One region of the Proteiniclasticum sp. genome, then DNA from elsewhere that is predicted to be linked to it. Evidence: riboswitches for the same ligand, from Rfam matches in the RefSeq annotation. Region 1 holds a riboswitch; the other holds the start of a gene.

Region 1 (3,425 bases):
TGTCGCATCTCCTGCGAAGGCTTCGTGACAGAAGCGGTTCTTTTTAAGCATCTCCAAGGCATCTTCTCTTCTGTCTGAGGCGACGACTCTACCCGTAGGCCCCACTCTTTTCATCGCTTCATATGCACACATCATGCCTGATTTTCCGCTTGCACCCAGAATCAGGACACTGTCTCCAGGTTTCACCATTTTTGCTACCTGAGCCGGGGCTCCCGCAACATCAAGTGCAGCAAGTGCGAGGTTCTCGCTCATGTCTTCAGGAAGCTTTGCATAAAGTCCGGATTCAAACAGGATGGCTTTGGCTTTAACCTCAACTCTGTCGATGTCCTGTTTGATGCTCAGTATCTTTTCGATTTTCAGCGGTGTCAGGGAGAGAGAAACAAGCGTCGCAATCCGGTCTCCAGGTTTAAGATCTATCTTGTCTTTCAGTGCGGCTCCGATTTCTTCCACCACTCCGATGAGCATCCCCCCCGAACCTGTGACAGGGTTCTGCATCTTACCTCTTTCTTCAACAATCTCCATGATTTTTCTTCCGATTTTCTCGCTGTCATGATCCGCTTCAATCTCAATCTGAGTGAAGCTTGCAGAATCGATATTCAATGCGATGACATCCACAAGAATCTCATTGTCGTATATTTCCATGGTATTATCGATCTTTAATGCAGCTTGTGGCAATACGCCCTCAGGCAGAATCACTCTGTGTGTTCCATACTTGCATCCACTTTTCATCATTTTTACTCCCTCAACCTGTCTTTTCTTTTAATGCCCAGAATTTCTCTCGCTTCATCAGGAGATGCGATTTCTCTCCCAAGAAGCTTTGCAAGCTCTACAATCCTTCTGACAAAATCACCATTGGAATCTGCCGGTTTGCCCTTCCAGTAATAGATGTTGTCCTCAAATCCCACTCTTACATGACCGCCCATAAGAATCGCCATGGTATTTAATGGCAGCTGAGCACGCCCTATACCCGACACGGTGAAGGTTGACCCTTCGGGTAGAGATTCAGCAAGATAGATGAGATCTCTTGGTTCCCCCGAGATGCCTCCGTTAACCCCCATGACAAGATTGAAGTGCATAGGTTTTTCGATATGACCTTTCTTCATAAGTCTTACCGCTGTATCGATCATACTTTTGTCAAACACTTCGCACTCCGGTTTGATGCTCTTTTTCCTCATCCTGTCGGCGAACTCCTTAATCATGTTCTCCGTATTGACGAAGATTTCATCTCCTCCGAAATTAAGCGTACCACAGTCAAGGGTTACCATTTCAGGATCAAGCTCAAGAGGCTGGAGTCTTTCATCAGAGCTCATCCCCACAGCTCCACCTGTACTTGGCTGTATGATGACATCCGGACAGCATTCTCTTATTGCTTGAATACAGGCATCAAATCTCTCTTTATCCTGTGTGGGTCTCCCGTCATCCTCACGGACGTGGAGGTGAATAATGGAAGCCCCTGCTTCATAGGCTCGTCTAGCTTCTTCTCTGATCTCTTCAACGGTATAAGGAACGTTCGGATTATGGGCTTTTGTCACTTCTGCACCGCAGATGGCTGCTGTGATGATGAGTTTTTCCATTACCTCTTTTCTCCTCTCTGCTTTTCAAGCGGCGTCACGCAGGTTCCCACTGCTCTGCATACAACGATGGGCTCAGGTAGAACATCGCATGAGGACGCACTGATATCGCTTCGAGGAACAATGACTTTTCTTGCTTCAAATTCCATTATACGTGAAGTCTTACCCTCACTGACGATTCTGCCCACAACTTCGATATAATCCCCGGCATAGACCGGCGCCAGAAACTCGATGTTTTCATATGCTCTGAACAGTCCTTCATCCCCGTCTCTTCTTATGAGAAGCTCGGTTGCCACATCCCCGAAGAGCATGAGTATTCTTGCCCCATCCACGAGTCCACCCCCATAATGTGCATCATGCGCACTCATCCTTAATCTGATCATCGCTTCCATGTAAATCCTCCTTGTCATCTTTCTGAACTTCTTAAGTTCTCTAAAAAAACGCAATAAAAAAGAGCACTTTATGTTTAAAAAACATAAATAGCGCTCCATGTATATCTACATGACAGTGATAGGCTTTGCGCCTTTTCACCAGGACATAAAGAAAAACCCTTTTCCATATTCCTTCGGCGATCAGCTATTCATGGTAAAAGAAGGGTTTCTTGTGATTACCATTACCTTCTGGCCGCTCCTCTATTTAAAAGTGACTATTATGTGCATTGTCATCTCATTATAAACTGTAATCGTTTAAAAAATCAACAGTAAGATAATATTTTATCATATTTTTTTGCTATTGTTATGCTTCACATTGTAATAAACGCTTATTTATGCATATAAAAGTATATTTATTAATTTTACTTCATTCGAAAACGACAATTATTTCTCTGCGGGTATATTCATTTAACTGATATTATCATGGATCTGTATACTTATCAGCACATAAATATTCTCTACGCATTTCATCATCTTATTTCAGTTAATGAATAAACTGGAACTGATATTGTTATAAAATATACAAATTAAATTAAAAATCTCTTCTTAAAATCTATGATAATCACTGCACATTTAACAGAAAATTTATATATTTCCCAATATAATTTAAGTTTAATTCGGAATTTCAGAAATTTAGTTTTAGGAAGTATATTTCACTTGCACTATAGAAGCATTTCTTTTATTATTTTACAAAGTTGTAGAAGATTTGCGCAAGCCGACTTTGATACATCTTTATCTCAATATTGTCTGGCCAGACAGTGAATATTTTATGGGGGGAAATTAATGGAAAAACTGCTGGAAATTAACGGCATCATCAATGAATTCGTCTGGGGACCGCCGATGCTCCTGTTACTGGTTGGTACTGGTGTTTACTTTACGATCAAGACCAGATTTTTCTCGATTGCAAAACTTGGATATGTATTAAGCAACACACTCATGAAGATGTTCAAGAAAGATACCAAGGGTGAAGGCGACATCTCCGCTTTCCAGGCGGTATCAACAGCACTTGCCGCAACCGTCGGAACTGGTAATATTGCCGGGGTGGCAACTGCCATCTCCATAGGTGGGCCTGGTGCGATTTTCTGGATGTGGGTCTCCGCGATCTTTGGTATGACCACAAAATTTGCAGAGGTTGTGCTGTCCATCGAGTATAGAGTCAAGAACAAGAATGGCGACTTTGTAGGCGGACCGATGTACTACATCGGAAATGGTCTTCTCCAATGAAGCAGGTCTGGGTTCCGCACCTATCGCTCATGCAGCAGCCACTACCGACCATCCGGTAAGACAAGGTTTATGGGGTATCTTTGAAGTGTTTATGGATACCATCGTAATCTGTACATTGACCGCACTTTCAATCATGATGTCCGGTGTTTGGAACAGTGGAGCTACCGGTTCAGCACTGACGACTGCAGCCTTTGACAGT
Region 2 (3,425 bases), on a different contig from region 1:
GTTGATGTCCTTTAAGATTTCGCGCTCTCCAAAGGACTTTCGAAGATGTCTGATGTCTATGATATTTTCCATTTTCTTACTTCCCCCTCTTTTCGCTCTTTCTTATCTGATCTTCCGGTTCAAGCACTTGCATCTGATTCCCGGTGAGGATATAGTTTGCAGGACCATCCATTCTTCTCTCGATCAGTCTCAGAATTCTGGTTACCGAGAAAGTCATGACCAGATAGATCATCGCCGCAACGATGAAGGTTTCCATATACATATAGTTTACACCCGCTACAGACTTAGTCGCAAAGAACAGTTCAGTCACCGAGATGACATTCAGCACCGAAGTATCCTTGATGTTGATGACAAATTCATTTCCTGTTGCAGGAAGAATATTTCGGATAACCTGAGGCAGCACTACATTCATCATGGTCTGGAAATGGGTCATACCAATGGACTGGGCAGCTTCATACTGACCTTTGTCGATGGAGAGAATTCCTCCTCTTACGATTTCCGACATATAAGCACCGGTATTGATGGTTACAATCAGAATGGCGGCAAAGGTTCTGTTCATATCTATTCCGTAAGCCTGAGCTACGCCATAGTAGATGATCATGGCCTGCACAATCATAGGTGTTCCTCTGAACACCTCGATATATACCGACATCAGTCCGTTGATGACTTTCAGCACAATACGCTTAAGCCCTCTCTCCGGTTGGGGGATTGTTCTTATAATTCCTATGATCAGTCCAAGACCTGTACCTAAGATGGTACTGAGTATGGAAATCTGAAGGGTGGAAAGTGCTCCTCTAAGGAACATCTCCCAGTTGCTCACCATTATGTTCATAAGCGTTTCTACAAAGTTTATTATCGAATCCACTGTAAATATATCCTCCTCATGGAAAAACTGGCTCCAGCCAAGGAGCCAGGTCATTCTGATTAGTTCTGTGAAGGCTGATTGAGGATCGCCTGATCCATTATGCTCTGCTGCTCTTCTACAGGTAAGTCTCCAAGTATTTCATTGATACGTCCGATCAGTTCTTCGTTTCCTTTTCTGATTCCTACTGCGATGGCTGTATCATCTGGTGATGTTTCAAATCCGTCTGTAAGTTCCACAAATGTGAACTTGTCATTTGCTGCGGAGGCGCTGACCGCTTCCGGTCTTTCTGTCACATAGGCATCGATGACTCCAGATTCCAGAGCAACTCTTATGGCTGAAAAATTATCCATGGCAGTCTGTTTTTCAACACCTTCGATCTGGTCGATGACATCATAATGGAAGGTATTCAGCTGAGCTGTAACTTTAGCTCCAGAGAAGTCAGCAAGGCTTGTCGCATTTTCGTATTCGCCGCCTTTAGCCACTACCATGACAAGATCTGACATGTAGTAGTTGTCGGTGAAATCGATGGATTCTTTTCTTTTCTCGGTTGGTGACATGCCCGCGATGATGGCATCTATTGTTCCGGACTTAAGTGCCGGTACAAGGCCGTCCCATTCGACTTTGACGATGACAAGATCTTCGCCAAGGCCTTCAGCGATTTTTTTCGCCACTTCCACATCATATCCTGCCGCATATTCCTCAGTACCTTCTATTTTAACTGCTCCGTTTGAATCATCATTCTGTGTCCAGTTGAATGGTGCATAGCCGGCTTCCATACCTACTTTAAATACACCGTCTCCTTCAGCATCGATCTTTGTTCCGCATCCGGCCAGAATCAGTGATGTGCTCATGATAACCATTAATATAGCTAATATTCTTCTCATTTTATACTCTCCTTCTTTTGTAAGGATACTTGTATACCCATACCTATACTACTTATAAAAATACATTTCAACCATTTAATAGTGAATTTTTTTGTAATAAAAAATACCTGAGACGAACTCAGGTATTACAAATGCAACCCTAGATCCCCTTTCTTTCCCTTGATAAGATAGCTCAACCTTATGACCTGGGTTGGCCATAAGGACAGTCCGGCAGCTCTTAACTGCAAGCCCAGCATGTGACAGTGAGGCTGTCATACACTTCGGCGACATTTCCTCTTCCACGGGATCTTTGCTTCCTCAGCTACTCCATGGTTCTTAAATATCGCTCCTCTACCTCATCTGATAAAGATGAGGTCACTATTAAATTGTTGACTCTATACTAACGTACTTGTTTTTTTGTGTCAACCGTATTATGCAATAATAATGAATCTGTCATCAATCTATGCATTTTACTGGAGATGTAAATCATTTCATATGCTTTGAAATTCAAATATTCTTAATGCTTTCTTGCCGGAATTGAGAGTCTATTGTCATCAGGTCCGATTTCATTCAGAATGCGGTCCATATAATATGCTGATCTGTCTTCCGAATATTTACTCATGATTTTAAGTCCTTCATGGCTCAGCATCTCTTGGGTCACTTTATCTTCATCCCCTCCGAAATACAGAACATTAAGTTTTCCGATGGCCTCAGCCATCAGATCGGCATCTTCTTTCGTAGCATTGGACTCTTCCATGAAACGTGCATGCATTCTTGTCACAGAAGCTTTCTCAAAATAGTCTCTTGACCAGTCTTCAAGCGATCTGAATTCCTTCAGACTGCTTCCAGCCATGACATCTCTAAGATCAGTTCTGGCACTCTCGTATTCCATGCTGAGATCCGGCAGGACGCGTAACATCCCATATTTATGTGGATACACTGAAAGTGCATTTGTTGAGATTTCATAAAAAGGTTCTTTTTCATCTGTACTCTTAATATCCTGAATATGAATATGACCGGTGAGGTTCAGGCGGACACCATGACGTCTTACGATGTTGAGATATTCCTCATTATTGTCGATGATATAATCTTCGACAGCGATGGGGCTGTGAATAAGCGCATTATGATGACTCACTGTGATGACTTCGGCACCCTTTACTTCAGCAGATGAAAGAACCTCCTTCATCCAGGTGAAAGTCCCGAGACTGATGATTCCTCCGGTCTCCGGATAATTGAGCTCGATGTTCCGCTTGTATTTGCTGGTATCCACAAGCAGGATCCATACATCATCCGACGCCTCAGCGACATAACTGAGAGAATGTTCGTCACGCATGAATGCTTCACTGAATCCGTATTCCCCGTAGATTTCACTGAACTCCATAGGTGTGACAGATTCCACTTTGGTCTGTTTTGATCCGATGAAGCTTCGTGCATGAGGATTATTGATGTCATGATTTCCAGGTGTCACAAAGACCTTTGTCCCAGCATCTTCTATCTCTTCTAAAGCATCTGCTAATGCAAGATGACTTTCCTTATCTCCGTTATTGGTGAGATCTCCGCTGAGAACGAGGACATCGGGCGTTTTTTCCACCACATCATTTTTGAAGGCATTGAGGATTTTGTCTATGTGGTCGAGGTTCTTCCCGTCACTAACCGCAGTATACCTCTTATAAGCTTCACCCTTGTCGTTCATAACA

Evidence for each region. A riboswitch is a leader RNA that binds a small molecule or an ion and turns the genes downstream of it on or off. The one in region 1 is predicted to bind lysine.
Region 2: another riboswitch for lysine. It lies ahead of RTX25_RS08245 (transporter substrate-binding domain-containing protein); the one in region 1 lies ahead of RTX25_RS12855 (hotdog domain-containing protein).

The regions. Positions count from the first base shown of each region.
Region 1 is NZ_DAMBTF010000029.1:24,102-27,526, forward strand. It holds gene RTX25_RS12845 (L-erythro-3,5-diaminohexanoate dehydrogenase) at 1-729, opposite strand, end outside; gene RTX25_RS12850 (3-keto-5-aminohexanoate cleavage protein) at 735-1,574, opposite strand; gene RTX25_RS12855 (hotdog domain-containing protein) at 1,574-1,963, opposite strand; lysine riboswitch at 2,044-2,214, opposite strand; partial or broken gene RTX25_RS12860 (alanine/glycine:cation symporter family protein) at 2,786-3,425, shown strand, end outside.
Region 2 is NZ_DAMBTF010000012.1:3,228-6,652, reverse strand. It holds gene RTX25_RS08255 (amino acid ABC transporter ATP-binding protein) at 1-72, opposite strand, end outside; gene RTX25_RS08250 (amino acid ABC transporter permease) at 77-832, opposite strand; gene RTX25_RS08245 (transporter substrate-binding domain-containing protein) at 925-1,749, opposite strand; lysine riboswitch at 1,910-2,090, opposite strand; gene RTX25_RS08240 (metallophosphoesterase) at 2,246-3,425, opposite strand, start outside.